4 regions of the Phreatobacter oligotrophus genome follow, and region 2 is predicted to be linked to each of the others. Evidence: predicted binding sites of a transcription regulator. Region 2 holds the regulator's gene; each other region holds the start of a gene.
The links. The regulator LexA, encoded in region 2, represses DNA repair genes until DNA is damaged. The targets are predictions, from matches to a motif close to TGTTCNNNNTGTGTTCNG.

Region 1 (7,990 bases), on a different contig from region 2:
CCGCCACAGGCGCCCTCGATCTTGCCGTCCGGGGCACACTCGACGCGGCCCTCGCCAATGCCCAGCTCGCCGGCTCCGGCCAGCGCGTCACCGGCCGCCTCGCCGTCGACGGCGCGCTGCGCGGCACCGCCACCCGTCCGGACATCCAGGGCGCCGCGACGCTCTCCGGCGGCTCGTTCAGCGATCCCCTTAACGGCATCGCCTTCACCGCCATCGAGGGCCGCGTCACCGGCCGCGGCACCGACATCGTCGTCGAACGCCTCACCGCACGGGCGAAGAACGGCGGCACGGTGGCGCTCACCGGCCGCGTCAGCGCCGATCCGCTGCGCAACTTCCCCGCCGACCTCAAGGTCACCGCCCGCAATGCCGAGCTGGTGTCGAGCGACGTGATGCAGATGACCGCGAGCCTCGACCTCGCGGTGACCGGACCGCTGGCGACCACGCCGCGCCTCTCGGGGCGGATCGATGTCGCGACCATCGAGGTGCGCGTGCCGGACCGGCTGCCCTCCAATGCCGAGCCGTTGCGTGATGCCCGCCATGTCGGCGCCCCGGCGCAGACCCGCGCCCGCCTCGCCCAGCTGGCCCGCCAGCGCGCCGCGGCCGCGACGCGTGGCCGGGCGCCGTTCAACGCGACGCTCGATGTGGTGCTCGACGCGCCGGGCCGGGTCTTCGTGCGCGGCCGTGGCATCGACGCCGAGCTCGGCGGCGAGCTGCGCCTCGCCGGCACCACCCGCGACATGCGCGCCAATGGCGCCTTCGAGATGCGCCGCGGCCGCCTCTCGCTCCTCACCCAGCGGCTCGACTTCACCCGCGGCCGCGTCACGTTCGGCGGCGGCGACCTGGTCCCCGACCTCGATTTCGTCGCGGAGACGCGGGCAACCGACATCACCGCCAGCATCGGCATCACCGGCCGGGCCACGCAGCCCGAGTTCACGCTCACCTCGACGCCCACCCTGCCCCAGGACGAGGTGCTCTCGCGCCTGCTGTTCCAGCGCGCCGCCGCGGGCCTCTCGCCCTTCCAGGCCGTGCAGCTTGCCCAGGCCGTGGCGATCCTCTCGGGTAGCGGCGGGGCCGATGCCTTCGAGGCGACGCGCCGGGCGCTCGGCGTCGACAATCTCGACGTCACCACCGGCGCTTCGGGCCCGACCGTCGGTGTCTCGCGTGCCATCAACGAGCGCGTGCGGGTCGGCGTACGCACCGGCGCCAAGCCTGAGAACAGCGCCATCGGCGTCGACATCGACCTCACCCGCCGCATCCGCATCCAGACGGAGATCGGCGCGGACGGGCGCGCCGCCGCCGGCATCGGCGCCGAGGTGGAGTGGTGAAGGACGCCGCCGCAGCCTAGTCGCGCCGCGCGACGAGGAAGATGCGCGGATCGGTTCGTCCCGACCCGTGGCGGCCCCGCTCGATGATGGTGAAGCCGGCGGCGGCCACCGCGGCTTCGAGCTCGGCGGCCCCGAAAACATCGACCGGCGGCGCCTTGCCGATCAGCTGCATGACCGGGATGGCGAGGCGAATGAGCGGGTTCATCTCCTTGAGGCACGGCGTCTTGGAGATGAACAGCCTGCCGGGCTTGAGGAGCCGATGGGCCTCGGCGAGCACGGCGGCGCGATCGGCGACCAGATGCAGGAGATTGAAGGCCAGGACCGCGTCGTGAAGCCCCGCCGGGCCACCCGGCTCCTCGGCGGCACGCGCCTCGAAGGTGACGTTGGCGCAGCCCTGGGCCTCGGCCTTCTTCCGGGCGATGGCGATCATCGCCGGGGAGACATCGCTGGCGATGATCCGCGAGACGGAGGGCGCCAGCCTGAGCGCGGTGGTGCCCGTACCGCAGCCGATCTCGACGACGCTGTCGCTTGGCTTGAGCAGGGCCGCCGTCCGCTCCAGCGTGCGCTCATAGCCCGCCATATCCTTTATCGGATCGGCGGCATAGCGTTCGGCGATGCGGTCCCAGAAGCGCGTGGCGGCGGCAATGGTCATCAGGCCCTCCTGCCCCAGCGCTAGCACGGCCAGCGCGGATTCGGATCGCCTGCGACATCGTGGCGGCAAACGAAAGGGCGGGCCGGTGACCCGGCCCGCCCCATGGTGGTGAGCGATGTGGCTGGCTCAGAAGTCCATCCCGCCACCCGGCATGGCCGGGGCGGGCGCGTCCTTCTTCGGCTTCTCGGCGATCATCGCTTCGGTGGTGATCAACAGGCCCGCGACGGAGGCCGCGTCCTGGATCGCCGTGCGCACGACCTTGGTCGGGTCGATGATGCCGAGCTTGAACATGTCGCCATAGGCATCGCCCTGGGCATCATAGCCATGGGCATAATCGGCCTTGTCGGTGACCTTGCCCACGACGATCGAGCCCTCGACGCCGGCATTCTCGGCGATCTGGCGGATGGGGGCCTCCAGCGCCTTGCGGACGATGTCGATGCCGGTGCGCTGGTCGTCATTGGCGCCCTTGAGGCCCTCCAGCGCCTTGGCGGCGCGCAGGAGGGCGACGCCGCCGCCGGGCAGGATGCCTTCCAGCACCGCCGCGCGGGTGGCGTTGAGCGCGTCGTCGACGCGGTCCTTCTTCTCCTTGACCTCGACCTCGGTGGCGCCGCCGACGCGGATCACCGCGACGCCGCCGGCGAGCTTCGCCAGCCGCTCCTGCAGCTTCTCGCGGTCGTAGTCGGAGGTGGTCTCCTCGATCTGCGCCTTGATCTGGGCGACGCGGGCCTCGATGTCCTTCTTCGAGCCGGCGCCGTCGACGATGGTCGTGGCCTCCTTCTCGATGCGGACCTTCTTGGCGCGTCCGAGCATGTTGAGAGTGACGTTCTCCAGCTTGATGCCGAGATCCTCGGAGATCGCCGTGCCGCCGGTGAGGATGGCGATGTCCTCCAGCATGGCCTTGCGACGGTCACCGAAGCCCGGCGCCTTCACCGCGGCGATCTTCAGGCCGCCGCGCAGCTTGTTGACGACGAGGGTGGCGAGCGCCTCGCCCTCGACGTCCTCGGCGACGATGAGCAGCGGCTTGCCGGTCTGCACCACGGCTTCGAGCACCGGCAGCATGGCCTGCAGGCCGGTCAGCTTCTTCTCGTGGATGAGGACGTAAGGGTCCTCGAGCTCGGCCACCATCTTGTCGGCATTGGTGACGAAGTAGGGCGAGAGGTAGCCGCGGTCGAACTGCATGCCCTCGACCACGTCGAGCTCGGTCTCGAGGCTCTTGGCCTCCTCCACCGTGATGACGCCCTCGTTGCCGACCTTCTGCATGGCCTCGGCGATCATCTTGCCGATGGCGACGTCGCCATTGGCCGAGATCGTGCCGACCTGGGCAACCTCGTCGGACTTGGTGACCTTGCGGGAGTTCTTCTCCAGCTCCTTGGTCACCGCCTCGACCGCAAGGTCGATGCCCCGCTTCAGGTCCATCGGGTTCATGCCGGCGGCAACCGACTTCGCGCCCTCCTTGACGATGGCCTGGGCGAGAACGGTGGCGGTGGTGGTGCCGTCACCGGCAGCGTCGTTCTGCTTGGACGCCACCTCGCGCACCATCTGCGCGCCCATGTTCTCGAACTTGTCGGAGAGCTCGATCTCCTTGGCGACGGTGACGCCGTCCTTGGTGATGCGCGGGGCGCCGAAGCTCTTCTCGATGACGACGTTGCGGCCCTTGGGACCGAGCGTCACCTTGACCGCATTGGCCAGGATGTCGACGCCGCGCAGCATCTTCTCGCGCGCGTCCTGCGAAAACTTCACGTCCTTCGCAGCCATGGTTCCTCACTCCATTGATCAGACTTGAGGGATAGGATCAGGCCCCGCTCAGGCGGCCTTCTTCAGGCTCGCCGAGCTCTCGACGATGCCCATGATGTCGCTCTCCTTCATGATCAGGTAGTCGACACCGTCGATCTTGACCTCGGTGCCGGACCACTTGCCGAAGAGCACGATGTCACCCGCCTTGACGTCGAGGGCGACGAGTTCGCCGCGCTCGTTGCGCCCGCCGGGGCCGACGGCGATCACCTCGCCCTCCTGCGGCTTCTCCTTGGCGGTGTCGGGGATGATGATGCCGCCGCGGGTCTTCTCCTCGGCGTCGATGCGCTTGACGACGACACGGTCATGCAGTGGCCGAAACTTCATGAGTTCCTCCGGATGTGGATCATCGCTTCTGTCAGTGGCCGGGACCCGTCGCGAGGAGTGAGCGAGCGCATCGCCCGATGCCCTCCGGCATCCCGTCCGGGCGATGAGTTAGGAAGCCGGATTTTGCCCTTCAAGACCCCTGTCAGCACTTTTTTCAAACGAGTGCTAACAGACTGATTTCGATGACGAAAATGAATTTTCTTGTTGCCTGGCGCTTGATGTTGCGCTGCACTCGGATTCGTCATCCGGCAAAGGAGGTTCGTGCATGGCATCGGCAGATTTCGCCCGCCAGATCGAGGGCTACGGGCTGACCACGGCAGGCATTCTCTACCGCCTGCCCGACCATCCCTCCATCCTCCAGGAATATGTCTGGCAGGCCTATGACCTCGCCCCGCGCTTTCCCGAGCTGAACCGCTTCCTGGCCTTCTGGCAGGCGAGCCTGGAGGGCAAGCTCTACCGCGTCACCGTCGCCCACAAGGACCTGATCGGCCCGGCCGAGCTGGCCATGGTCGCCGGCGAGTTCCGGGTGCATTGAGGCGGCTAGCGCGAGAAGAGCTTTCTGTCGCGCAGCGCCTGGCTATCCGGCTTGTAGAAGCGGTCGAACCAGCTCGCCCCGGCGCCGGAAATGGCGACGGGCTTCTGGAGCACCAGTTTGCGCCGAGTAGTGGCGGCTGAAGGCTTTTTGCGTCGGCCGCGCTTCGGAGCTTTGCCGCTCTTGGCCTCCTCCATCCGGTTGCGAAAATGGAGATGGTCGAAGATGCGGATCGCCTCGATCGCGTAGGCGGCAGCGATCTTTCGATCCTCGATCATGATGAGGTGATCGCCGTTCTTGCTCTCGCCGCTCGGCGAAAGATTGCTCGACCCGGTGAACACCTTGGCGGTCGGCAGATCAAAGTCCGTGACGACGAACTTGTTGTGGATGGTGCGGCCCTTGCCGCCGGACCACTCGCTGGCGAACGGCTCGGGCGCATTGGCTCCGAGGAACTTGAAGTCGACGACACCAAGGGAACCGTCGGGCTTTTTCAGTTCAAGTCCGCCGCGCTGGTCCACGGTGCCATAGCTGAAAAGGGGTTTCTTGATGAGATCATCGAGCGTTTCCCGGGTCGGCCCCTTCGTCGTCTGCCCGAGGAAGGCGATGGAGTAGAGCACTGAGGACGTTGCCTGCTCGATGGCGGCACCGACAGGGCTGAGGGACAGGTCGGTGTTCTGGTGGGGAGAGAAGCACAGGTGAAACCTTGGCCCAGGGCGATGGTCGACGAGATGCCAGGTGCGGGCGAAGGCCGAATCACGGAAACTCGATGGGTCGACGAAAGCAAGGTCGAACATGGTGCCGAACAACGCACCGACCTCTGGAGAGTGGAAGACGAGGACGTTGTTGGCCTGGATATACAGGCCACGGAAGGTGAAATTGGTGGAGCCGCACAGCACCTTCTCTACCACGCCACCGCGGCGCTGGATGAAAACCTTGTTGTGCTGGAGGCCTGAAAAATGCGTTCGCTTGACGGCGCCACCACCGGCACTGGACTTGAAACGCTTGAACGCCCGGGACTCCGAACTGGTGGGTTTATTGTGATCGGGCGGCGAGTCATCGACGATGATGCGCAACCGACTGCCGAGACGTTCGAGACGGCCGATGATGTCAGGCTCATTCAGATCGTAGGCCATGACGTCCAGCGTCACACCGGGGTCTGCCGCGGCCGTATCCAGGAAGTCGAAGATCAGCCGTCGGGCCTCGAAACCGAGCCAGTCATAGACACTTTCGCCCCATGGCGCCCGGAGATCCGGTTTGACGAAATCGATCCCGTCCTCGCTTTTGGCGGGAATGATATCCGCGGCATTGTGGAAGGTCTGGGCATAGGCTTGCGAGGAGGCGAAATTACGAGTGAAGCCGATATCAACTAGGCCGTCATAGGTGACTTCCGCATGGTCCATATCGACCTGTAGGGAGGTTCCCTTGGTGAGGACATTGTCCCTGGGCATGTGCATCTTGGTGACGCGGTAAAGGTAGGTTCCATCCCTCCCTTGGGGCGGGAAGTCGATCCAGCGGAATTTTTGAATGGGTGCTTCTGTTGTGGGGAAAGCCCGGGCGCCGGTCACGGCCGTCCCCGCTGGCTGATCATAGGAAAACGCCAACCGATTACGCAGGGGAATGAAGTCAGCCTCTCCGGGATTTTTCACCTCGATGGCGAAGCCGACGAAATCGTCCTCCGGATGATCCACGTCGAAGCCGAGCAGCGTGGTACGTTCGCCGCGCGTGAGCTTGCAAACGAAACCGTCCTTGTCTTTGCGGTTCTCGAAATCCGTCATGATACGCTCCCCCCCAATAGGATTAGAGCAACTCAGGGTAGAGCGACCGGTAAATAGAGGTATATTCCGGATAGGCTCTCTCCCGATGAGGGCCAAAGGCCATCCTCCAAACCCGCCTTGACTCTCGCCGGAAGAGTCCCCTCTATATAAGAACAAAACAGGAACAATCATGACCGCGCGACGCGACACCCTCGCGGCGCTGAAGGGCACCCTTGCGCGTCTGGAGCGGGGGGGCATGCCCCCGGCGTCGCCTCATGCTGACCTTGGGCCCGGCCTCGTGCCGCTTGGCGCGGCGAGCCTCGACGCGGCGATCGGCGGCGGCATCGCCCGCGCCGCCCTGCACGAGGTCCATGCCGAGGCGCCGATCCATGTGCCGGCGGCAACCGGCTTCACCCTCGGCCTCGCCCGCCGCACGGCCCCGTCAGGGCCACTCGTCTGGGTGCGCCAGCGCTTCATCGACCAGGAATTCGGCCGGCCCTATGGCCGCGGCCTCGCCGCTCTCGGTCTCGATCCCTCATGCGTCGTGCTGGTGCGCGTCAAGGACGCCGAGGAGGCGCTGAAGGCGACACTGGACGCCGCGCGCTGCGGCGCCGTCGGCGCCATCGTCGCGGAGATCTGGGGCGCGCCGAAGATCCTCGACCTCACCGCCAGCCGCCGCCTGTCGCTGGCCGCCGCCGAGAGCGGCGTCACCGTGCTGATGACCCGCGCCGGCGCCGAGCCCGAGCCCTCCGCCGCCCTCTCCCGCTGGCGCGTGCGCGGCCTTGCCTCCGAGGCCGCCGAGGGCGGCCTGCCCGGCCGGCCCGCCTTCTCCGTCACCCTGCTGCGCCACCGCGCCGGCATTCCTCCCCGCGACTGGTCCATGGAGTGGGATCGTGAACATGGCCGCTTCCGCGAGCGGACGGCGCTACCTGGCCGTCTGGCTCCCCTTCCTGCCGAGCGAACGGCTGCGCCGGCTGTGGAGGCGCAACCCGTCCCCTTCCGCCGCGCCGGCTGACGCGCCGCTCGTCCTCGCCGAGAAGGTGGCGGGCGCCCTGCGCGTCGCCGCGGTTGACCCGATGGCGCGCGACCTTGGGCTAGGCCCCGGGCTGAAGCTCGCGGATGCGCGGGCCTGCGTTCCCCATCTCGTCGCCATCGATCACGACCCGGCGGCGGACCTCAGCCTGCTGGAGCGCCTCGCCGACGCCGCCGACCGCTACACGCCGCTCGTCGCCCTCGACGGGCCGGACGGCCTCGTCCTCGACGTGACCGGCTGCGCCCATCTCTTCGGCGGCGAGGCGGCGCTCTGCCGCGATTTTCTCGAACGTCTGCGCAGCGCCGGCTTCACCGCAAGGGCGGTGCTGGCGGGAACGCCGGACGCGGCCGCGGCGCTCGCCCGCCACGGCAGGCCCGGCATCGTGCCACCCGGCGGCGAGGCGGAGGCCGTGGCGCGGCTCCCCGTCGCCGCCCTCGGCATCGACGCCGCAACCGTCCTCGCCCTCACCCGCGCCGGCCTCAAGACCATCGGCGACCTCATGGGCCGGCCGAGCGACATCCTCGTCGCCCGCTTCGGCGCGGGCCTTGCCACCCGCCTGCGCCGCGTCACGGGGCG
Region 2 (7,990 bases):
GGGCGCAATCTCTCCGATCCCGCCGTGCTCGCCGAGATCGGCGCTGACGCCGGCCTCGACCCGGCGCTTCTTGCCGAGCTCTTCGCCAGCGATGCCGATATCGAGCGGACCGAGCGCGACATCGCCTCGGCGCAGAAGATCGGCATCACCGGCGTTCCCTTCTTCATCGTCGGCGGTCGCTATGGCATTGCCGGGGCCGAGGATCCGCAGACGATCGCCGGCGCGATCCGGCAGGCCGCCGCCGAGCAGGCACAGCCCGCGGCCGCGAGCTGAACAACCCGCCGCGCGGCCCGTTGCGGCGCGCCGCGCCAGCGGCTAAGGGCAGGTCATGGCACAGGGAACGACGCTCACTCATCTGGACGCCAGCGGCCAGGCCAACATGGTCGATGTCTCGGCAAAGCCGGCGACGGACCGGACCGCCGTGGCGACCGGCCGCGTGGTGATGAAGCCCGAGACCCTCGCCATCGTGCGGGCCGGCGATGCCAAGAAGGGCGACGTGCTCGGCACGGCCCGCCTCGCCGGCATCATGGCGGCGAAGCGCACTCATGAACTCATCCCGCTCTGCCACCCCCTGCTGCTGACCAAGGTCGCCGTGGACGTGGTGCTGGATGAATCCCTCCCCGGTGTCCACGTGACCGCAACGGTGAAGGTCTCCGGCCAGACCGGCGTCGAGATGGAGGCGCTGACCGCCGTCTCCGTCGCCTGCCTCACCGTCTACGACATGGTGAAGGCCGTCGACCGCGGCATGCGGATCGAGGCGGTGCAGCTTCTCGAAAAGACAGGCGGCGCCTCCGGCACGTTCCGGGCGGAGTGACCATGGCCGGCCTCCTCCCCGTCGAAGAGGCCCTGGCGCGCGTTCTCGACGGCGCATCACCCCTTCCCGAGGAATGGATCCCGGTGGGCGATTGCGACGGCCGCGTGCTGACCCGCGATCTCCTGGCGTCCCGCAGCCAGCCGCCGGACGACATGTCCGCCATGGACGGCTATGCCCTCCGCGCATCCGACCTGCCCGGCCGCCTGACGGTGATCGGCGAGGCCGCGGCTGGGCGGGCCTTCGGCGGCGAGGTCGGGACGGGACAAGCGGTGCGCATCTTCACCGGTGCACCGATTCCGCCCGGCGCCGACGCGGTCATCATGCAGGAGGACACCGCACGCGACGGCGACGCTGTGATCATCGACCGCACGGCACGACCCGGCCAGTTCATCCGCCGCCGCGGCCTCGACTTCACCGCAGGGGTCAGCGTCCTGCCCGCGGGCACTGTCATGAACCCGCGCAGCCTCGCCCTCGCCGCCGCCATGAACCACGCATCCGTGCCGGTCCACCGTCGGCCGCGGGTCGCGATCCTCTCGACCGGCGACGAACTGGTGGAGCCCGGCACCGCGCCGGGCCCGAACCAGATCGTCTCGTCCAATGCCCTTGCCATTGCCGCGATGGCGCGCCGTGCAGGCGCGGACGTGACCCATCTCGGCATTGCCCCCGACCGGCTCGATGCAACCCTCGCCCGGGTGCGCCTTGCCCGCAGCGAGGGCCATGACATCCTCGTCACCTCCGGCGGGGCATCGGTCGGCGAGTACGACCTCATGCGGGACGTGATCCGCCACGAGGGCGGGGAGCTCGGCTTCTGGAAGATCGCCATGCGCCCCGGCAAGCCGCTGATGATGGCCGATCTCGGCGAAACGCGGCTGCTCGGCCTGCCCGGCAACCCTGTCGCCTCCTTCGTCTGCGCGATGTTGTTCCTCGAACCGCTCATTGCCCGCCTCGCGGGACGTGCCGTCGACGGACCGGCGACCGAGGCCGCGATTCTCGGTTCTGACGTCCCAGCCAATGACCTGCGCGCCGATCACCTGCGTGCCCGCTTGACCACATCGGCGGACGGCCTCGTCGCCACGCCCTTCCCGGTCCAGGACTCCTCGATGATCCGCGTCCTCGCCGAAGCCGACGCGCTGATCCTGCGCCCGCCCCATGCGCCGGCGGCCCGCGCGGGCGAGCCCTGCCGCGTCGTCCGCCTGCCGCGCTAGGCCTTCACGAAATCTCAACGGTTGCAGAACACACATAGAACAGATAGTGATTGTTCATGGTCTGTTCGTTCGATTCGGGCCGGTGACACTCAGGGGCGGTATCCGATGCTGACGCGCAAGCAACACGAGCTTCTTCGCTTCATCCAGGAGCGGCTGAAGGAGACCGGGGTGCCCCCCTCCTTCGACGAGATGAAGGAAGCCCTCGACCTGAAGTCCAAATCCGGCATCCACCGGCTCATCACGGCGCTAGAGGAGCGCGGCTTCATTCGCCGCCTGCCGAACCGCGCCCGCGCCCTCGAGATCATCCGCCAGCCCGAGCAGTCGGCCGGTCCCGCCACCGCCCGCGGCAAGTTCTCGCCGAGCGTCATCGAAGGCTCGCTCGGCCGCTCCCGGCCGCAACCGGTTGATGACGACACGGTCATGCCGGTCGCCGTGCCGCTGATGGGCCGCATCGCCGCCGGCGTGCCGCGCGAGGCGGTGGAGCAGCGCATCTCGACGGTCTCGGTGCCGCCGGAGCTCATCTCCCGCGGCGAGCATTACGCCCTGGAGGTGCGGGGCGATTCGATGATCGAGGCCGGCATCCTCGAAGGGGACATCGCCCTGATCCGCAAGGGCGACACGGCCGAGACCGGCGACATCATCGTGGCGCTGATCGATGACGAGGAAGCGACGCTGAAGCGGCTGCGCAAGCGCGGCACCTCCATCGCCCTCGAAGCCGCCAATCCAGCCTACGAGACCCGCGTTCTCGGTCCCGACCGGGTGCGCATCCAGGGCAAGCTCGTCGGCCTCATCCGCCGCTACTGACGGCTCAGCGCGGCGGCTCTGCGTCGCCCTCCTCGGGCATGTCGGCCGCCGGAGGCGGTGCAGGCGCTTGGGGTAACGCCGCATGGGGCCCTTGCAGCACCGGCGGCATCGCTCCCTTGGGCGGCGCCCGGTGCCAGGGTCGCGTCCCGTATGTGAGGCGTGCTGTCTCCACCTGCCATGATCCGGCCTCGTGGCGCAGCCGAAGGGCGCCGGTCGAGGGGATCGCCGAAAGGTTCAGCACCACGGCGCCGCACCCGTGCGGAACCGCGAAGCGCGTCACCACCAGCCGCGCCTCGCGGCAATCATCGGCCAGTGCATCGGGATGAAGCGGCACGGCGATGCGGCCGCCGCCCGCCAGCGGCATGGCGCAGCCGAGGCCGTCGCACCGCACCCCCTGTTGCAGGCTCTCCTCCGCCGCATTGCGCCGGTCGCCCTCCGCCAGCAGCCAGCGCTGGACGGCGAACCGGCTGCCGCGCCGCGAGACGACCCGGAGCGTTCCGTCCGGCGCGCGGGCGGCGACCGTCGTGCCGTCGCCGTCGACAAGCGCGAGCGGCGGCTTGCCATGGGGAGCGGCCGCGAGGCCGGCCAGCACCAGCGGCGCCCCGATCCAGCGCAGCGGCGTCGACAGCGCCGCGACCAGCACCAGCCCCAGCGACAGGACCAGCAGCGCGGACGGCCGGGTCTCCGGCACGATCACCTTGCCGCCCGGCCAGGAGGCGACCCATTCGACGATCCGCACGAAGAGGTCGACGCCCAGCCCCGCCAGGGCCCAGACCGGCTTGTCCCAGCCGAAGGGCCAGAGCATCAGCGCCAGGATCTCCAGCGGCATGACGAAGAACTCGATGACCGGGGCGCCGAGGAGGTTCCCGGCAACGCCGTAGAGATGCACCGTGTTGAAGTGGTGCGCCGCGTAAGGGGTCGTCGCGAGTGAGGCGACGAAGGAACTGGTCGCAAGGCCCGCGACCCCATTCGTGACCATGAGCAGCATGCGGCCGATGCCGGCTGGGGCATCGGCATGCGCCTCGGCGAAGGGCCGCAGCGACACATAGCCGGCAATGAGCGCCAGCGTTGCGGCGAAGGACATCTGGAAGCTCGGGCCGAGAAGGCTTTCGGGCGCGACGAGCAGCACGGCGAGCGCGGCGATGGCGAGCGTGCGCAGCGTCAGCGCGCCGCGGTCGAGCATGACGCCGAGAAGGACCACGGCGATCATGATCCACGAGCGCTGCGTCGCGACTTCGGCGCCGGAAATCACGAGATAGATGGTCGCCACCACCAGGGCGACGAAGGCGGCCCAGGCCTTGGCGCGGTGCCGCAGGGCGATGGACGGCACGAGGGCGAGGCCACCGCGCACGATGCCGAAGATGAGGGCCGCCACCAGCGCCATGTGAAAGCCGGAGATCGACAGGATGTGATAGGTGCCGGCCGCGCGCATGGCCTCGTTCAGGCCTTCCGGGATGCCGTCGCGCTTACCCGTCACCAGAGCATCGGCAATGGCGCCGGACGCGCCGGGGATGGCCGAGCGGATGCGGTCGCTGATCGCCTGGCGCACCGCGTCGAGCCTTGCCCGGAGCATGACGCCGGAGGGCATCTCGCCCACCTCCCCCGCCCGGACCTGGCCGATGATGAACCCGGTGGCGCCGTAGCCGGCGAACCAGGCATCACGGCTGAAGTCATACTGGCCGGGGGCGGCGGGATCGGCCGGCGGGCGCAGCCGCACCGTCAACACCACCGCCTGACCGGTGGTGACCCCGGTCGCAGTCCGGCTGGTGACGCGGATGCGGTCCGGCGCCGGATCGGGCGCTGGCGTCAGGCTGCGGACCCGCAGCGTGAGCCGGTCGCCATTCTCCCGCCGCTCCACCGCCTCCACCCAGGCCGAGACGGTCAGCGACTGGGTCTCGGTTCGCAGCACGGGGTGGGCGACCCACGCAGTCCGTGTCGCCGCTGCCGCGAAACCGAGAGCGACCGCCGCAATCGCGGTCATGGCCAGCGCGGGCCCGTGATGCCGCCGCAGGACGATCGCCGCCGACGCTGTGGCGATAGCGAGCAGGATCGCCGCCGCAAGCGAGGGTTCATCGGGCGCGGCGAAGTACAACAGTATGCCAACGCTCATCGCCACGGGCAGGAACAGGAAGGCCCGCCCGCGCTCCAGCTCCAGCGCCCACCATCCCGACAGCCGCGCGCCGATCGCCTCAAGGCCGAGCCCGTGACGCGTGCCAGCCGCGGCACGCATGCCGGCGGCAATGGCGAGTGCCCTCGCGCGCGGCCTCACCGCCCACCTCCCGGCAGGGCGCTCACCGACGGGCCGGACGACGCGTGGCCGCTCACCACAGGGCGCTCCCCATTCCCGTGCCGGCATGCTAAGCCGACGCGCTTTCCGGCCAGAAGCCTAGTCGCGCCCGGCCCGCCCTGTCCTCTTCGGAAGAATCATGACCGTCGTCTCCCGTTTCGCCCCCTCCCCGACGGGCTTCCTGCACATCGGCGGTGCCCGCACCGCGCTGTTCAACTGGCTCTATGCCCGCAAGACCGGCGGCAAGATGCTGCTGCGCATCGAGGACACGGATCGCCAGCGCTCCACCACCGAAGCGATCGACGCCATCCTGGATGGCCTCGCCTGGCTCGGCCTTGCCTGGGACGACGAGACCATCTTCCAGTTCGCCCGCGCCGAGCGGCACGCCGAGGTCGCCCGCCAGCTCCTCGCCGCCGGCAAGGCCTATCATTGCTACGCGACCCCCGAGGAGCTCGAGGAGATGCGCGCCACCGCCATGAAGGAGGGCCGTCCGCCCCGCTATGACGGCCGCTGGCGCGACCGCGATCCCTCCGAGGCGCCGGCCGGCGTGAAGCCGGTGATCCGCCTGAAGGCCCGGCAGGATGGCGAGACGGTGGTCGAGGATCTCGTCCAGGGCCGCGTGGTGATCCCCAACAAGGACCTCGACGACCTCGTGCTGCTGCGCTCGGACGGCACGCCGACCTACATGCATGCCGTGGTCGTCGACGACCATGACATGGGCATCACCCACATCATCCGCGGCGTCGACCACCTCACCAATGCCGCCCGCCAGACCCAGATCTACGAGGCGCTCGGCTGGGTGGTGCCGGCCATGGCCCATATCCCGCTCATCCACGGGCCGGATGGCGCCAAGCTGTCGAAGCGCCACGGCGCCCTCGGCGTCGAGCAGTACCGGGCGCTCGGCTACCTGCCGGAGGCGCTGCGCAACTATCTCGTCCGCCTCGGCTGGAGCCATGGCGACCAGGAGATCTTCTCCACCGAGGAGATGGTCGAGGCCTTCGACCTCTCGTCCATCGGCCGCTCGCCGGCCCGCTTCGACTTCGCCAAGCTCGAGGCGATCAACGGCCACTACATCCGCCATGCCACCGACGACCGCCTGCTCGCCGCGATCGACGACATCCTGCCCCACATCGATGGCGGGCCGGCGCTGAAGGAGGCATTGACGCCCGCCCGGCGCGACCAGCTCCTCAAGGCCATGCCCGGCATCAAGGAGCGGGCGAAGACGGTGCTCGACCTCATCGACGGCGCCGGCTTCATCCTCGCCATGCGTCCGCTCACCGTCGACGACAAGGCGCGCGCCCTGCTCACCGACGACGCGCGCGGCCATCTCGCCGCGCTGCACACCCGCCTTGCCGCCTTGGCCGACTGGACGGCCGCGGCCGCCGATGCGGCGGTGCGGGCGGAGGCCGAGGCGCGCGGCGTGAAGCTCGGGGCCCTGGCCCAGCCGCTGCGGGCGGCGCTGACCGGCCGCACCACCTCCCCCGGCATCTTCGACGTGCTGGAGGTGCTGGGCCGCGAGGAAAGCCTTGCGCGCATCGCCGACCAGATGCGCGCCTGACCCCCGTCAGCGTGTCATTTCGTTATCCTACATAGGTCTGAGGGGCCGCCCTAAGGGTCCCCCCGCGCTTGCCGCGTTGCGGAAAAACGTCTATCCGGAACCAGGGGCGCGACGGGTGTTCCACACCTCGGGCGGGCGAATATAAAGAGTCTGGAAATTCAAGGGGTTGCCGATGTCCGCAAATGCCAAGACCGCGACATTGACCGTTGGGGACAAGACGGTCCAGCTGCCGGTCTCCGATGGAAGCGTCGGGCCGTCGACCGTCGACATCGGCAAGCTCTACGCCCAGACGGGCATGTTCACCTACGATCCCGGTTTCACCTCGACCGCGAGCTGCGAGAGCAAGATCACCTATATCGACGGTGACGAGGGCATCCTGCTTTATCGCGGCTTCCCGATCGAGCAGCTGGCCGAGCACGGTGACTTCCTCGAGACCTGCTACCTGCTGCTCTACGGGGACCTGCCGACCGCCGCCCAGAAGGCCGATTTCGACTACCGCGTCACGCACCACACCATGGTGCATGACCAGATGTCGCGCTTCTTCACCGGCTTCCGCCGCGACGCCCACCCGATGGCCGTCATGGTCGCCGCCGTCGGCGCGCTCTCGGCCTTCTACCACGACAGCATCGACATCGCTGACCCGCAGCAGCGGATGATCTCGTCGATCCGCCTCGTCGCGAAGCTCCCGACGCTCGCCGCCATGGCCTACAAGTACTCGATCGGCCAGCCCTTCGTGTACCCGCAGAACTCGCTCGACTACGCGTCGAACTTCCTGCGCATGTGCTTCTCCGTGCCGGCCGAGGAGTACAAGCCGAACCCGGTCCTCGCCCGCGCCATGGACCGCATCTTCATCCTGCACGCCGACCACGAGCAGAACGCCTCGACCTCGACGGTCCGCCTCGCTGGCTCGTCGGGCGCCAATCCCTTCGCCTGCATCGCCGCCGGCATCGCCTGCCTTTGGGGCCCCGCCCATGGCGGCGCCAACGAGGCGGCGCTGAAGATGCTCGGCGAGATCGGCCACGTCGAGAACATCCCGAAGTTCATCGCCAAGGCCAAGGACAAGAACGATCCTTTCCGCCTCATGGGCTTCGGCCACCGGGTCTACAAGAACTACGACCCGCGCGCGAAGATCATGCAGAAGACCTGCCACGAGGTCCTCGGCGAGCTCGGCATCAAGGACGACCCGCTGCTCGACGTCGCGGTGGAGCTGGAGCGCATCGCCCTGTCGGACAGCTACTTCGTCGAGAAGAAGCTCTACCCGAACATCGACTTCTATTCGGGCATCACCCTCAAGGCGATGGGCTTCCCGACCGACATGTTCA
Region 3 (7,990 bases), on a different contig from region 2:
GCCTGCGCTTCGGCGCCCTCACCCTCGACCTCGACGCCCGGCGCCTCACCGATTCCGGCCGCGGCCCCATCGAGCTCACCGCCATGGAGTTCGACCTCCTCCAGGCGCTCGCGACTCGGCCGAACCGCGTCCTCTCGCGCGGCCAGCTGCAGGAATTCGCCCATGGCCGCACCGTCGACGAGAGCGACCGCTCGATCGACATCCGGGTGACCCGCCTGCGCAAGAAGATCGAGCCGGATCCGGAGCATCCGCGCTTCATCAAGACCGTTCGGGGGGAGGGCTACGTCTTCGTGCCGAGCGGGGCCTGAGCATGGCGGGCCCCTCCGGCGAACCGCCGCAGTCCGTCGCCGCCGGCATGGCGGGGCTCATCACCGACGCGGCCCTTGCGCGCGACGGCCGGCTCGATGGCTCGATCCTCGGGCGGCTGTTCGACGCCATGCCGATCCGCGTCACCGCGGCCGATGCCGAGGGGCGGTTCGTCTATGCCAACCGGGTGGCGCTCGACATGTTCAACCTCCGGCTGGAGGACATTGTCGGCCGCACGGTCCGCGAGGTTCTCGGCGAGGAGATGCATCGCCGCACTGCGCCTTTGCTGCCGCAACTCGCCAAAGGCGCGCCGATCCAATGGACGGACTGGGTCACCTACGGCAATGGCGCCCGACGCTATGTCGAGCAGCTCTACTCCCCCTGCTTCAATCCCGACGGGCAGCTGATCGGCTTCATCGCCTTCATCCGCGACCTCACCGACCTGCGCGAGCGGGAGGAGGCGCTGGAGGCGCGGCTTGCGGCGCTGAACGTCGCCGAGACCATCAACACGGCCATCATCAAGACCTCGATCGATCCGATCATGGTGGTGGACGAAGCGGGCATGCTGGTGGATCTCAACCCGGCGGCCATGGCCACCTTCGGCTATTCGCGGGCCCAGGCCGTGGGCAAGCCCATCGGCGAGCTGATCGTCCCGCCGGCGCTCAGGGCCGCCCATGCCAGCGGCATGGCGCGCTACACCGCCACCGGCATCAGCCGCGTCCTCGATCGCCGCCTCACCATGGAGGCGCAGCGGGCGGACGGCTCGCTCATCCCGATCGAACTGACCATTTCCGAGATCAAGCTGCCGGAGCGGCGCGTCTTCACCGCCCATCTGCGCGACCTCACCGAGGCGCGCGAGGCGGAGCGGCAGCTCGAACGCCAGCGCGAGCGCCTGCATCAGGCCGAGAAGCTCTCGGCCATGGGCTCGCTCCTCGCCGGCGTGGCGCATGAGCTGAACAATCCGCTCGCCATCCTCGTGGCCCAGTCGACGCTGCTGATGGAGACGGCGAACGATCCCGGCCAGAAGCGCCGCGCCGAGCGCATTCACGCCGCCGCCGACCGCGCCGGGCGCATCGTCAAGAGCTTCCTCGCCATGGCCCGCCAGCGGCCCGAGACGCGCGAGCGGGCGCAGATCAACGATCTGGTGCGCTCGACGGGCGAGATGCTGGCCTATGGCCTGCGCAGCCACGACGTGACGCTGGAGCTCGACCTCGACCCGGACCTGCCGGAGATCACCGCCGACCGCGACTTCATCGGCCAGGTCATCGCCAATCTCATCGTCAACGCCCAGCACGCGCTGATCGACCTCGACCCGCCCCGCCGCGTCTCGATCCTTACGCGGCGCAAGAACGGCCATGTGCGGCTGGTGGTCAGCGACAACGGACCGGGCGTGCCCGAGGCGATCGCGGGACGCATCTTCGAACCCTATTTCACCACCAAGCCTGCCGGCGTCGGCACCGGGATCGGCCTGTCCATCTGCAAGTCCATCGTCGAATCGCATGGCGGAACGATCACGCTCGGCCGCAGCGAGGCCGGCGGCGCCGCCTTCACCGTGCTGCTGCCGATCTCGGAGGCCGCAACCGCGCCGGCCGAGGAACAGGCGCCCGACGAAGCGGCGGGGCTTGCCGTGCTGGTGGTCGACGACGAGGCGGATGTGCGCGCCGGCCTTGCCGAAATGCTGGAACTCTTCGGCCATCGCGTGTTGCCGGCCCAGACCGCTCGCGAGGCGCTGGAAGACGGCGCCGTGCTGGAGGCGGACCTCGTTTTCGTGGACCTCCGCATGCCCGGCATCGACGGGCTTCGCTTTCGCGACCAGGCCATCGCCAAGAATCCGCGGCTGGCCGATCGCGTCATCATCATGACCGGCGACGCGGTGGAGGGCCCCGGCGCCATCCAGCGCCACGCAGGCGAGGAGGTCATGGTGATGGAGAAGCCGTTCACGCTTGCCGACGTGCGGCGCATCCTCGCGACCTTCGCCTAGAGTCCTCGCCGATTGCTGCCGAATCTTGCGCCGGGACTGGCGAGTCTTCGCGTTGGCCGTTGGGAAAGAAGACGCGCCGCCCCTGAGTCCTCGTTAAGACATCGTCAACCATGATGACTCGCGACAGCGCGGCGAGGACTCCGCGCAGGGCCGGATCGACTCGGCTTGTGTCGGGAATGACTCGGACACACCACATGTCGTCGTGAACGAATCGGGATTCGACGCGAGTCAGCGATTCGGACCCGATTCGTTCCAGACTCGTTCCGGTCATGAATGCGTGCGTGCTGGCTCACCGAAATGTCACGCCTTTCGCGTGCCGGCATGATACAGACGGCGCTGAATGACCCTGTCGCTTCCGCCTTTGCCCCCCGCCCAACGAGGGCGTGGGGTCACCGCAGTCCTCGGCCCGACCAATACGGGCAAGACGACGCTCGCCATCGAACGGATGCTGGCCCATCCCTCGGGCCTGATTGGTCTGCCGCTGCGGCTGCTGGCGCGCGAGGTCTATGCCAAGCTCGTCGCCAGGGCCGGCGCTGGCGCCGTCGCCCTCGTCACCGGCGAGGAAAAGATCAAGCCGCCCGGGGCACGCTACTGGGTGGCGACCGTCGAAGCGATGCCGCTCGACATCGATGTCTCCTTTCTCGCCATCGACGAGATCCAGATCGCCGGCGACCTTGAGCGCGGCCATGTCTTCACCGACCGCATCCTCAACCGCCGCGGCCGCGACGAGACCATGCTGCTCGGCGCCGGCACCATGCGCGGCCTCGTCGAGAAGCTCATCCCCGGCATCAACATCGTCACCCGGCCGCGCTTCTCCAACCTCACCTTCGCGGGGGAGAAGAAGATCACCCGCCTGCCGCGCCGCTCCGCCATCGTCGCCTTCTCGGCCGACGAGGTCTATGCGATCGCCGAGCTGATCCGCCGCCAGCGCGGCGGCGCCGCCGTGGTGCTGGGGGCGTTGTCGCCGCGCACCCGCAACGCCCAGGTCGAGCTCTACCAGGCCGGCGACGTCGACTATCTCATCGCCACCGACGCCATCGGCATGGGCCTCAACCTCGATGTCGAGCATGTCGCCTTCGCCTCCGACCGGAAATTCGACGGCTACCAGTTCCGCCGGCTGAACCCGGTCGAGTTCGCGCAGATCGCCGGCCGCGCCGGGCGCTCCAACCGCGACGGCACCTTCGGCACGACGGGCCGCTGCCCGCCGCTGGAGGATGATCTCGTCCAGGCGCTGGAGAGCCACAGCTTCGAGGGCATCAAGGTCCTGCAGTGGCGCAATGCCCATCTCGACTTCCGCTCCATCGACACCCTGCGCGACAGCCTCGACGTGATCCCGGAAGAGCCGGGCCTCACCCGCTCGCCCATCGCCATCGACCAGCGGGTGCTGGAGCTCGCCCTGCGCGATCCGGAGGTGAAGGAACGGGCGGTCGGCCGCGAGGCGGTGTCGCGGCTCTGGGATGCCTGCCTCATGCCGGACTACCGGCGCATCTCGCCGGCCTCCCATGCCGACCTCGTGGTGACGCTCTACGGCTATCTCACCGGCCGCACCGCGCGCATCCCGTCCGACTGGATCGCCTCGCAGGTCGCCTTCGCCGACCGGACCGACGGCGACATCGACACACTCTCGACGCGGATTGCTCATATCCGCACCTGGACCTTCGCGGCGAACCGCCCCGACTGGGTCGACGACCCCGTTCACTGGCAGGCTGAGACCCGCCGTGTGGAAGACAATTTGTCTGATGCGCTCCATGAACGCTTGACGCAGCGCTTCGTGGATCGCAGGACGAGCGTGCTGATGCGGCGCCTAAGGGAAAACACCATGCTCGAGGCCGAGATCACCAAAAGCGGCGACGTCACCGTCGAGGGCCAGCATGTGGGCCGCCTCGAAGGGTTTCGCTTCGCGCCGGATCCGCAGGCGGGCGATGGCGAGGCCGGCAAGGCGCTCCGTGCCGCCGCCTCCAAGGCGCTGGCCGGCGAGATCGACGCCCGCGCCGAGCGGCTGTCGTCCTCCGGCGACGAGGCCTTCATCCTCTCCAGCGACGGTACCATCCGCTGGCATGGCGAGGCGGTGGCCAAGCTGGTGGCCGGCGACAAGGTGCTGGCGCCGCGGGTGCGCATCCTTTCCGACGAGCACCTGACCGGAGGTCCGCGCGACCAGGTCCAGGCGCGCCTCGATCTCTGGGTCCATGCCCATATCGCCAAGCTGCTCGGCCCGGTCCAGGCGCTCGAAGCCTCGCCCGAACTCACCGGCCTTGCCCGCGGCGTCGCCTTCCAGCTGGCCGAGGCTGTCGGCGTCATTGAGCGGCCGAAGGTCGCCGACGACGTCAAGCAGCTCGACCAGGAGGCCCGCGCCGTCCTGCGCAAGCTCGGCGTGCGCTTCGGCGCCTATCACATCTACCTGCCGGCGACGTTGAAGCCGGCGCCGCGCGCCCTCGCCCTGCAGCTCTACATGCTTCGGCACGACATGCTGGAGAAGAAGGGCCTCGCCGAGCTGCCGGCGCTCGCCGCCTCGGGCCGCACCTCCATCGCCGTCGATTTGGAGATCGAGAAGGACCTTTATCGTCTCGTCGGCTTCCGTGCGCTCGGCGCCCGCGCCGTGCGCGTCGATATCCTCGAGCGGCTTGCCGACATCATCCGCCCGGCGCTGGCCTGGCGTCCCGGCACGCCGACGCCGGAGCCAGCCGGGCACTTTGCCGGCGGCGGCTTCACCGTCACCGTCAGCATGACCTCGCTGGTCGGCTGCTCGGGCGAGGATTTCGCCTCGATCCTGAAGGGCCTCGGCTACCGGATGGAAAAGCGGCCTGCGCCGCCGCCGAAGCCGGCGGAACCCGCTCCGGCCGCCGCTGAAGCGACGCCCGAGGCGAGCGCTGAAACGCCCACCGAGGGCGCCGAGGATGCGGCGGTCTCTGTCGAGACCGTCGAGGAAGCCGTCGCCGCCGACGCGGTGGTCGAGACCGCTTCCGAGCCGGCTCCCGCGGTTGAGGAGGTTTCGGCTGCGCCTGTCGACGAGGCTCCCGCGACCGAAGTGCCGGCCGAGGATGCCGTCGCCGCGCCGCTGCCGGACGAGGCCGTTGTTGCCGAGGCCACGGAAGGCGCTGCTGCCGAGGCCGCGGCCGAGCCGGCTCTCGTCGAGGTCTGGCGTCCCGGCGGCCGCATGGACGGCGAGCGCCCGCAGCGCCGCGATTTCCGCCGCGGCGGCGAACGTGGCGCCGAGGGTGAACAGCGCCAGGGCCGCCCGCGCCATGATCGTGGCCAGCGCGGCGGCCAGCGTAACCAGGGTCCCCGCGAGGGCCAGCCGGCCGAAGCTGGGGCCCAGGGCGAGCGCCGGGACGGCGACCGTCCCCGCGGTGAGCGACCCCAGGGCGACCGCCCGCCGGGTGGCCGTCCGCCGCGCCGCGACTTCTCCAAGTTTGGCGAGGCGCGCGGCAAGGGTCCCGAGGGTGGCCGTCCGCCGCGCGAGGATCGCCGCGACCAGAACCGCGGCCCGGGCATTTTCCAGGATCGCGCCCCGCGCAAGGAGAAGGAGCCCGACCCGCTGTCGCCCTTCGCCAAGCTGGCGGCGCTCAAGGACGCGATGACGAAGAAGCCGTGAGGGCGAGAACGGAGCGCCATTGAGCGAGACGGGCCGGCTGAGGATCGACAAGTGGCTGTGGTTCGCCCGGGTCGTGAAGACCCGCAGCGCCGCCGCGGCCCTCTGCGAGGACGGTTCGGTCCGGCTCAACGGCGCCCGCGTCGACCAGGCCCACAAGCCGGTGAAGGTCGGTGATGTCCTCACCGTCGCCTTGCACGGCCGGGTGAAGGTGCTGAAGGTGCTCGACCTCGCGGAGCGGCGGGGCCCGTACAGCGACGCGCAGCACCTCTACGAGGACCTCTCGCCCGAGCCGCCGCGCTTCGATCCGCCTTCGCCCGTCGCCGAGCGCGACGCGGGAAGCGGCCGCCCGACCAAGGCGGACCGGCGCAGCCTCGACCGGCTGCGATGGGGCGAGGAGGACTGATGCGTCGGTATTTCCGCTTGCCAGACCGCGGCGTTCGGAATAACGAACAAAGCGATTGTCCTGCGAAACGCCTTCCTCCGGACCGTTCTCTTCCATGGCCCGCGCCCGACGCATCCCCGACGATCTCGCCCGCCAGCAGGCCGACCAGCCGGCCGGTGAGGTCGCGCATTTCGGCGCCGATGAGCCGCTGGTGCTCGATGCCGGCATCAGCCTTGCGCCGTTCCAGATCGCCTATCGCACCTACGGCACGCTGAACGCCGAGCGGTCCAACGCGATCCTCGTCTGCCACGCGCTGACCGGCGACCAGCACGTCGCGAGCCAGAACCCGGTCACCGGCAAGTCCGGCTGGTGGGACATCATGATCGGTCCGGGCAAGCCGATCGACACGGACCGCTATTTCGTCATCTGCACCAATGTGCTCGGCGGCTGCATGGGCACGACGGGGCCGGCCTCCACCGATCCTGCGACCGGCCAGCCCTATGGCCTCTCCCTGCCGCTCATCACCATCCCCGACATGGTGCGTGCCCAGGCCATGCTGGTGAAGCGGCTGGGCATCGACACGCTGTTCAGCGTCGTCGGCGGCTCCATGGGCGGCATGCAGGTGCTGCAATGGGCGGCGCAGTATCGCGACGCTGTCTTCTCGGCCATGCCGATCGCCACCGCGGCGCGCCATTCGGCGCAGAACATCGCCTTCCACGAGGTCGGGCGCCAGGCGATCATGGCCGACCCGGAATGGCGCGGCGGGCGCTATCTCGCGGAGGGAACGCGTCCCTCGGCGGGTCTCGCCGTCGCCCGCATGGCCGCCCACATCACCTATCTCTCCGACGCCGCGCTGCACCGCAAGTTCGGCCGGCGCTTCCAGGACCGCGACGCGCCGACCTTCTCCTTCGATGCGGATTTCCAGGTCGAAAGCTATCTGCGCTACCAGGGCGAGGCCTTCGTCGAGCGCTTCGACGCCAATTCCTATCTCTATGTGACGCGGGCGATGGACTATTTCGACATCGCGGCGGATCACGGCGGCTCGCTCGCCCGCGCCTTTGCCGGCACGAGGACGCGCTTCTGCGTCGTCTCCTTCACCTCGGACTGGCTGTTCCCGACGGCGGATTCCCGGCAGGTGGTCCATGCGCTGAACGCGGCCGGCGCCTCGGTCTCCTTCGCCGAGATCACTTCCGACAAGGGCCACGACGCCTTCCTGCTCGACGAGCCGGAGCTCTTCGCCATCACCCGTGGCTTCCTCGACTCCGCCGCCCGTGCCAGGGGGATCGCGTGACCTCTGACCGCACCATGGCTGCCGTGCCCGGGCCGATCCGGGCCGACTATCTCGTCGTCTCCCGTCTCATCGAACCGGGCTCGCGCGTCCTCGACGTCGGCTGCGGCGACGGCGCGCTGCTGAAGCTGCTGCGCGACGAGAAGGGCGTGGACGGCCGGGGCATCGAATTGTCGCGCGAGGGCGTGAACCGCTGCGTGGCGGAGGGCCTAGCGGTCATCCAGGGCGATGCCGACACGGACCTCGCCTTCTATCCCGACAATGCCTTCGACGTGGTGATCCTGTCGCAGACGATCCAGGCGACCCGCGCCCCGCGCGTGGTGCTGGAACACATGCTGCGCATCGGCCGGCAGGCCATCGTCTCCTTCCCGAATTTCGGCCACTGGCGCCTGCGCTACCAACTGGTGACGCGCGGGCGGATGCCGACCTCGGAGAACCTGC
Region 4 (7,990 bases), on a different contig from region 2:
ACCCTTCGGTAAGGTCCGTTAACGATGTCTTAACAACCCCTCTTGTGCCGCAAAGATTAACAGGAGATTAATGACCCCGGGTCGCAGGGCAGTCATCGTTGGTTCAGGGGTTTTCACCCATGGTTCGCTTTGCGTCCTGGTTTTTCATCGCTGCCTTCGGCATGGCCGGCATTGCCGTCGAGGCTGCCGCTCAGCAGCCGCAACAGCCGCGCCGCGTCGCCTCGCTTGCCGCTGGCGCCGCCACCTCGGCGCCCATCGGCTGGGTGCAGTTCTGCAACGAGAATCCGGTCGATTGCGCCCAGCGCTCGCCGGCCGCCCGCAGCGTCACGCTGACCTCCGCCGCCTTCGCCCAGCTCGCCCGGATCAATGTCCAGGTGAACCGCGAGATCCAGCAGGTCACCGACCTCGAGCTCTTCGGTGTCGAGGAGTACTGGACCTATCCGGTGGACGGGAAGGGCGACTGCGAGGACCTGGTGCTGGAGAAGAAGCGCCGCCTCATCGCCCTCGGCGTGCCGCGCGAGGCCATGCTCATCACCGTGGTGCGCGACCTCAACGGCGACGGCCATGCCATCCTGACGGTCGTCACCGATCGCGGCGACTACGTCCTCGACAACTTCACCAACGAGGTGAAGCTCTGGCACGAGACCGGCTACCGCTTCATCAAGCGCCAATCGCAGACCGACCCGAACCAGTGGGTTTCGCTGAATGGCGGCGCCGCCGGCCCGCAGCTGGTCGCCAATCCGCGCCGCTGAGTTTCTTCAGCCCAGCATCATCTCCCCGGCGGTCGCAGCGGGTGGAGAGGCAAGGCCGGAGCGGGTCGCAGCGCTCCGGCCTTTCGCCTATGATGGCCCCATGACCCTGTCGCTTACCCCTGATGAGATCGAGGCGCTGCTCGTCTTCTACCGCGACGCGGGCATCGACGTGGCGCTTGTCGAGGAGGCGGTGGACCGGTTCGCCGAGGCCGATGCCGAGCTGTCCCGCCGCCGCGAGGCGGCTGCCGCCCGCGCGGCGGAGATGGCGGCGCCGGCGGTTGCCCGGCCGCGTCCGGTGAGCGCCGAGGGCGCGCCGCCCTCGCCCGATTCGGCGGTGGCTGCCGCGCGCGATGCCGCACGGGCCGCGATGAGCCTCGATGCGCTGAAGGCCATCGTCGAGGCCTTCGACGGCTGCGCCCTCAAGACCACCGCCTCGAAGACCGTCTTCGAGGACGGCGCGCGCGATGCCCGCATCATGTTCGTCGGCGAGGCGCCCGGCCGCGAGGAGGACCTCGAGGGCAAGCCCTTCGTCGGGCGCTCGGGCCAGTTGCTCGACCGGATGCTGGCCTCCGTCGGCCTCGACCGCGCGACCAACGCCTATATCGCCAACATCATTCCCTGGCGGCCGCCCGGCAACCGCACGCCGACGCCGCAGGAGATCGCCATCTGCGAGCCCTTCATCCGCCGGCAGATCACGCTCAAGGCGCCGGACCTTTTGGTCTGCGTCGGCGCGCCCTCGACGGAGACGCTGCTCGGCCTCAAGGGCATCATGAAGGCGCGCGGGCGGCTCATGCCCTTCACGCTGGAGGATGGGCGGGAGATCCAGGCCATCGCCACGCTCCACCCGGCCTATTTGCTGCGCAGCCCGATAGCCAAGCGTCAGGCCTGGCGGGACATGCTGACCATCCGCAAGGCGCTGGGGATGTGAGGGGAAGGGGCGCCCATCGCGTCGTGGCGAGGGTTGTCCTTAACCCCCCGATCGATAGCCGCCCCTCCGTCATGCCCGGCCTTGTGCCGGGTATCCACGACTTGACCACCGCCCCATGAGAATTCGTGGATGCCCGGGCCGAGCCCGGGCATGACGCCGAGAGGTTTGCGCAAGAGCGACGGCCGTCCGCTGCCCATCGATGGGGCCCCGTTGCTCCTCACTCCTCCCTGATCGCCTTCAGCGAGCCGAAGGTCATCCGGTGGTGCGGGGAGGGGCCGTGGGCCTTCAGGGCCTCGCGGTGGACCTTGGTGCCGTAGCCCTTGTGCTGGTCGAAGCGCCATTGCGGACAGGCGCCATGGACCTGCCGCATCAGCCGGTCGCGATGGACCTTGGCGAGGATCGAGGCGGCGGCAATGGAGAGCACCAGCGCGTCGCCGTCGACGATGGCCTCGCCCGACACGCCGAGCGGCAGGGGCGGCACGTCACGGCCATCGACCAGTACATGGCGCGCCGGCATCGACAGCGCCGTCACCGCCCGGCTCATGGCGTGGAGGGTCGCCTTGCGGATGTCGGTCGCATCGATCCGGGCGGGACCGGAGGAGGCGATGGCGCAGGCCAGCGCCGAGCGCGTTACCGCCTCGTAGAGCGCCTCGCGGGCCGGCTCGTCCAGCACCTTGGAATCGGCAAGGCCCTCGGGGATCGCCTGTGGATCGAGGATCACCGCCGCCGCGACCACCGGGCCGGCCAGCGGGCCGCGGCCCGCCTCGTCAACGCCGGCAACCGGCGCGAAGCCCTGGGCGAGAGCACGGGCCTCAAGGGTGAAGGTCGGAATCAGGACGGCCATGCCCCTGTCTCGCCGATGACCTGCGAGCCGGCAAGCGCCGCTGCGGTTCCGATTCAACCGGCGGGGTGAAAGATGAGTCCAGTCAGGGGCTTGGCGGCGGGCGTGAAGAGCGAGAATCCGGCTGTTGATGCGGCGATTCAAGCCGCTCACGTGGCGATTCAAGCGGCCGGCGGGTCGGGCGGCAGCTCCAGCGAGCCGTCGGGTCGCAGGGGGATGAAGGGGTTCCAGGCGATCTCGATCGGGTGGCCGTCGGGGTCGGCGACATAGCTGGAATAGCCGCCCCAGAAGGCGTCATGCGGGGCCTTGAGTGTGCTCGCGCCAGCGGCGAGTGCCGCGGCGAAAGCCGCGTCCACCGCCTCCTTGGAGGCGAGGCAGCGCGCCAGCGTGACACCGCCGAAGGGCGCGCGGGGCTCGGCGGGAAGGCCCGCATCCTCGGCCAGCGCCCCATGCCCGTAGAGCGCCAGCACCGTGCCGCCCGCGGCGAAGAAGCTGATGCTTGGGCGGCTCAGTGCGACTGAGCGCCGGAAGCCGATGGCCTCGTAGAAGGCCGTCGACCGCGCGACGTCGGCGACCCCCAGCGTGACGATGGCGATGGCGGCCATGACGGCTCCTTGCAGTGACGGGGACGGCCCCGATGGTCAGAACAGGCTGAGCTGCTCGGCAGCCGCCGGCCCCTTGCGCGGCGGCGGCGTGAAGTGGCGCGTCTCCAGCCGCAGCGAGCGGCGGTTGAAGCCGAGGCGCTCGCGGGCAATCTCGAAACGCCGGCCGATCATCCAGGCGAACGGGCCGGTACCCTTCTGCCGGAGGTGGAAGGTCGCGTCATAGTCCTTTCCGCCACGGGTGTCCTGGATCAGCGACAGGACATGCCGGGCGGCATCGGGCCGGTTGGCGACGAGCCACTCGCGGAACAGGTCGCGGATCTCGTGGGGCAGGCGCAGCAGCACATAGCCGGCCTCGCGGGCGCCCATGTGCCAGGCGGCATCGAGAATGCGCTCGATCTCCGCGTCATTGACCACGGGAATGATGGGCGCGACCAGCACCGCCGCCGGGATCCCGGCTTCCGACAGCATCCGGATCGCTTCCAGCCGCTTGGGCGGGGTGGAGGCGCGGGGCTCCAGCGAGCGGGCGAGCTTCGGGTCCAGCGTCGTGACGGAGATCGCCACCTTGGCAAGGCCCTTCTCCGCCATGCGCGCGAGGATATCGATGTCGCGGGTGACGAGGTGGTTCTTGGTGACGATGCCGACCGGGTGGTTCGCCGCCTCCAGCACTTCAAGGATGCGGCGCGTCAGTTTCCACTGCCGCTCGATGGGCTGGTAGGGGTCGGTGTTGGTGCCGATGGCGATGGTGCGCGGCTGGTAGCCCGGCGCCGCCAACTCCTTCTCGAGCAGCTCCGGCGCATTGGGCTTGGCGAAGAGCCGCGTCTCGAAATCGAGGCCGGGGGAGAGGCCCATATAGGCGTGGCTTGGGCGGGCGAAGCAGTAGGTGCAGCCGTGCTCGCAGCCGCGATAGGGATTGATGGAGCGGTCGAAGTTGAGGTCGGGCGACACGTTGCGGGTGATGATCCGCTTCGCCTTCTCCTCGGTCACCGATGTCGCGAAGGCCGGCAGTTCCTCCAGGCTGTTCCAGCCGTCGTCCACGGCCTCGCGGCTCTCGCGCTCGAAGCGGCCGGAGGGGTTGGTCAAAGTGCCGCGGCCGCGGCGGCGGTCCTGGGCAATGCCGGTGCCGCCGGCGACATCGAGCGAGCGGGCGGTGCGCAGCCCGAAGATGCGCGCCGCGGCGGCCTCCATTCCGGTGCCGTTCATCAGCTCGGGTTCAGGATCGGGACGCGTCGAGGGGGCAGGGCGCGGCATGGCCGGAGGCTAGCAGCGGGCGGTCCGAGTCTCAAGAACAAAGGCGGAACAAAACGCCGGTTGGATGGGGATTGGGCGCCGGAGGCTCTTGCGCTCTCCAGCAATCGGGCATAAAGATATCTTTATATGTGAGTGGTTGATGTGACGATCCCTGCCGCCAAGACAGCCCGCGCGATCCAGCCCGGCTACGGTTTCGACGACGCCGTCGCGGTTCTCCGCGCCGTTGGCGAACCGACGCGCCTGCGCCTCGTCGCGCTGCTGGTCGAGGCCGAGCTGACCGTCACCGACATGGTCGACATTCTCGGCCAGTCGCAGCCGCGCATCTCGCGCCATTTGAAGCTGCTGCTGGAAGCCGGCCTCGTTGAGCGGGTGAAGGAGGGCTCCTGGGCCTTCTTCCGCGCCGCGGGGGAGGGGCCGGGCGCCCGCACGGTCGATGCGCTCGCCGCCCTGGTCGATCCCACCGATGCGATCCTTGCCAGCGACCGCGATCGCCTCGCGGCGGTGCGGGCCAAGCGGTCGTCGGAGGCGCAGGCCTTCTTCAGCCGCCATGCCGCGGACTGGGACCGGCTGCGCGCCCTGCATGTCCCGGAAGAGCGGGTGGAGCGCGCCGTGCGCGAGGCCCTCGCCGGCGGCGCCCTGCGTTCGCTTCTGGACCTCGGCACCGGCACCGGCCGGATGCTGGAGCTCTTCGCGCCCGAGATCGAGCGCGGCCTCGGCATCGATGCCAGCCCCGAAATGCTGACGCTGGCCCGCGCCGCGCTGGACCGCGCTGGCATCCGCCATTGTTCGGTGCGCACCGGCGACATCTACTCGCTCGCCCTGCCGCGCGATGCCTATGATGCGGTGATCATCCACCAGGTCCTGCACTTCCTCGACGACGGCGCCCGCGCCATCCGCGAGGCGGCGCGGGTGCTGCGCCCCGGCGGGCGTCTGGTGGTGGTCGATTTTGCTCCCCACGAGCAGGAATTCCTGCGCGAGGCCCATGCCCATCGCCGCCTCGGCTTCGCCCGCGACGTGGTCGAGGGCTGGATGGCGGCTGCCGGCCTCACGCCCACCCGCTTCCAGAACCTCGTCGCCGACGAGGCCGGCAGCGGCAAGCTCACCGTTTCCGTCTGGGTCGGCCGCGACCCCCGCATTCTCACCGACGCCCCGGTCCCCCCGGCGGCCAAAGCCATCGAGGTCGTCTGATGTCCTCCGCCTACAAGCCGAGCCGCTATGTCTCGCGCTCCCGTCTGAAGGTCTCCTTCGAGTTCTTCCCGCCGAAGACCGAGGAGATGGAGCAGACGCTGTGGGAATCGATCGAGCGTCTGGCCCCGCTCGAGCCCTCTTTCGTCTCGGTGACCTATGGCGCCGGCGGCTCGACCCGTGAGCGCACACATGCGACCGTCTCGCGCATCGTCAAGGACACCAGCCTGAAGCCGGCGGCGCACCTGACCTGCGTCGCCGCGACCAAGGCGCAGGTGGACGAGGTCATCCGCGACTACTGGGCCGCGGGCGTCCGCCACATCGTGGCGCTGCGCGGCGATCCCGTGGGCGGCGTCGGCACGGCCTATGAGAGCCATCCCGGCGGCTACGAGGGCTCGCCCGAGCTCATTGCCGGCATCCGCGCCATCGGCGATTTCGAGGTGTCGGTCTCCGCCTATCCGGAGAAGCATCCGGAGAGCCCGTCGCTCGACACCGACATCGACATGCTGAAGCGCAAGGTCGATGCGGGCGCGACGCGCGCCATTACCCAGTTCTTCTTCGACAACGACGTGTACCTGCGCTACCTCGACCGCGTCCGCGCCGCCGGGATCACCATTCCGATAGTGCCGGGCATCGTGCCGGTGCAGAACTTCAAGCAGACGGCGGGCTTTGCCGCCCGCACCGGCGCCAGCGTGCCGGACTGGCTCGCCAAGCGCTTCGAGGGCCTGGAGAACGATCCGGCGACCCGCAAGCTCATTGCCGCGGCAGTGGCGGCCGAGCAGGCGCTCGATCTCGTCGATCGCGGCGTGACCGAGTTCCACTTCTACACGATGAACCGGGCGGACCTCGTCTATGCGGTCTGCCACCTCCTCGGCCTCCGGCCGAACGAGGCCGCCCCTGCCGCCGTTGCGGCGTGAGGCACAACGAGAATTCTCTGGAGCTCGCCCGATGACCCAGTTCCCGCATCACCACGCCGATGGCGCCGAGATCCTGGCGGCCCTGACCAAGGCCGCCAAGGAGCGCATCCTGGTGCTCGACGGCGCCATGGGCACGATGATCCAGCGCTACAAGTTCTCGGAGGCCGATTTCCGCGGCGACCGGTTCAAGCACTGGAACCACGACCTCAAGGGCAACAACGACCTCCTGATCCTCACCCGTCCCGACGTGGTGGAGGCGATCCACCTCGAATACTTCGAGGCCGGGTCCGACATGGTCGAGACCAACACCTTCTCCTCCACCTCCATCGCCCAGGCCGATTACGGCATGGAGTCGCTCGCCTATGAGCTGAACTACGAGGGCGCGCGTCTCGCCAAGAACGCTGCCAGGCGCGCCGAGGCGAAGGACGGCCGCCGCCGTTTCGTCGCCGGCGCCTTCGGGCCGACGAACCGCACGGCCTCGATCTCGCCGGACGTCAACAATCCCGGCTTCCGGGCCATCACCTTCGACCAGCTGCGCGAGGCCTATGCCGAGGAGGCCCGCGGCCTCATCGACGGCGGCTCCGACATCATGCTGGTGGAGACGATCTTCGACACGCTCAACGCCAAGGCGGCGTTGGTGGCGATCGAGGAGGTCTTCGAGGAGCGCAAGGTGCGCCTGCCGGTGATGATTTCCGGCACGATCACCGACCTCTCGGGACGCACGCTCTCGGGCCAGACGCCGGAGGCCTTCTGGTATTCGCTGCGCCATGCCAAGCCCTTCTCCATCGGGCTCAACTGCGCGCTGGGCGCCAAGGAAATGCGCGCCCATATCGCCGCAATCTCCAAGGTGGCGGACACGCTGGTCTGCGCCTATCCCAATGCCGGCTTGCCCAACGAGTTCGGCCTCTATGACGAGAGCCCGGAGGCCATGGCGGCCATGGTCGGCGAGTTCGCCACCGCCGGCCTCGTCAATGTCGTCGGCGGCTGCTGCGGCTCGACGCCGGACCATATCGCGGCGATCGCCAAGGCGGTTGCGGGCGTGAAGCCGCGGCCGATCCCGACGCTCGAGACCAAGCTGCGCCTGTCCGGCCTCGAAGCCTTCGAGTTCGCGGCGTGATGCGCTGCGCTCCCCTTTCTCCTGCCCTGAGTGCCCGATGACCACCCCCGTCGCGTCCTTCATCAACATCGGCGAGCGAACCAACGTCACCGGCTCGGCGAAGTTCAGGAAGCTGATCACCAACGGCGACTACTCGGCCGCGCTCGACGTCGCGCGCGAGCAGGTCGAGAACGGCGCCCAGGTCCTTGACGTCAACATGGACGAGGGCCTGCTCGACTCCGAGAAGGCCATGGTGACCTTCCTCAACCTCATGGCCGCCGAGCCCGACATCGCCCGCGTGCCGGTGATGGTCGACAGCTCCAAGTGGGAGGTGATCGAGGCCGGCCTGAAATGCGTGCAGGGCAAGGCCATCGTCAACTCGATCTCCATGAAGGAGGGCGAGGAGAAGTTCATCGAG

Region 1: a site for LexA is predicted at 6,551-6,568, ahead of C8P69_RS23545 (ImuA family protein). Genes of this name have one in related genera too.
Region 3: a site for LexA is predicted at 2,536-2,553, ahead of C8P69_RS08925 (helicase-related protein). Genes of this name have one in related genera too.
Region 4: a site for LexA is predicted at 4,408-4,425, ahead of C8P69_RS14690 (PA0069 family radical SAM protein). Genes of this name have one in related genera too.

Annotation. Positions count from the first base shown of each region.
Region 1 covers NZ_PZZL01000005.1:295,643-303,632, forward strand. Annotated here, with positions in the region: gene C8P69_RS13650 (translocation/assembly module TamB domain-containing protein) at 1-1,325, shown strand, start outside; gene C8P69_RS13655 (class I SAM-dependent methyltransferase) at 1,342-1,977, opposite strand; gene groL (chaperonin GroEL) at 2,104-3,732, opposite strand; gene groES (co-chaperone GroES) at 3,781-4,095, opposite strand; gene C8P69_RS13670 (usg protein) at 4,361-4,630, shown strand; gene C8P69_RS13675 (phospholipase D-like domain-containing protein) at 4,636-6,402, opposite strand; gene C8P69_RS23545 (ImuA family protein) at 6,572-7,396, shown strand; gene C8P69_RS13680 (Y-family DNA polymerase) at 7,281-7,990, shown strand, end outside.
Region 2 covers NZ_PZZL01000004.1:131,400-139,389, forward strand. Annotated here, with positions in the region: gene C8P69_RS10405 (DsbA family oxidoreductase) at 1-273, shown strand, start outside; gene moaC (cyclic pyranopterin monophosphate synthase MoaC) at 329-814, shown strand; gene C8P69_RS10415 (molybdopterin molybdotransferase MoeA) at 817-2,019, shown strand; gene lexA (transcriptional repressor LexA) at 2,125-2,823, shown strand; gene C8P69_RS10425 (ComEC/Rec2 family competence protein) at 2,828-5,092, opposite strand; gene gltX (glutamate--tRNA ligase) at 5,250-6,668, shown strand; gene gltA (citrate synthase) at 6,841-7,990, shown strand, end outside.
Region 3 covers NZ_PZZL01000003.1:369,967-377,956, reverse strand. Annotated here, with positions in the region: gene C8P69_RS08935 (response regulator) at 1-308, shown strand, start outside; gene C8P69_RS08930 (hybrid sensor histidine kinase/response regulator) at 311-2,287, shown strand; gene C8P69_RS08925 (helicase-related protein) at 2,628-5,879, shown strand; gene C8P69_RS08920 (RNA-binding S4 domain-containing protein) at 5,899-6,282, shown strand; gene metX (homoserine O-acetyltransferase MetX) at 6,377-7,552, shown strand; gene metW (methionine biosynthesis protein MetW) at 7,567-7,990, shown strand, end outside.
Region 4 covers NZ_PZZL01000006.1:52,227-60,216, reverse strand. Annotated here, with positions in the region: gene C8P69_RS14710 (transglutaminase-like cysteine peptidase) at 120-752, shown strand; gene C8P69_RS14705 (uracil-DNA glycosylase) at 853-1,680, shown strand; gene C8P69_RS14700 (ribonuclease HII) at 1,898-2,524, opposite strand; gene C8P69_RS14695 (VOC family protein) at 2,683-3,126, opposite strand; gene C8P69_RS14690 (PA0069 family radical SAM protein) at 3,163-4,374, opposite strand; gene C8P69_RS14685 (ArsR/SmtB family transcription factor) at 4,516-5,562, shown strand; gene metF (methylenetetrahydrofolate reductase [NAD(P)H]) at 5,562-6,476, shown strand; partial or broken gene metH (methionine synthase) at 6,508-7,990, shown strand, end outside.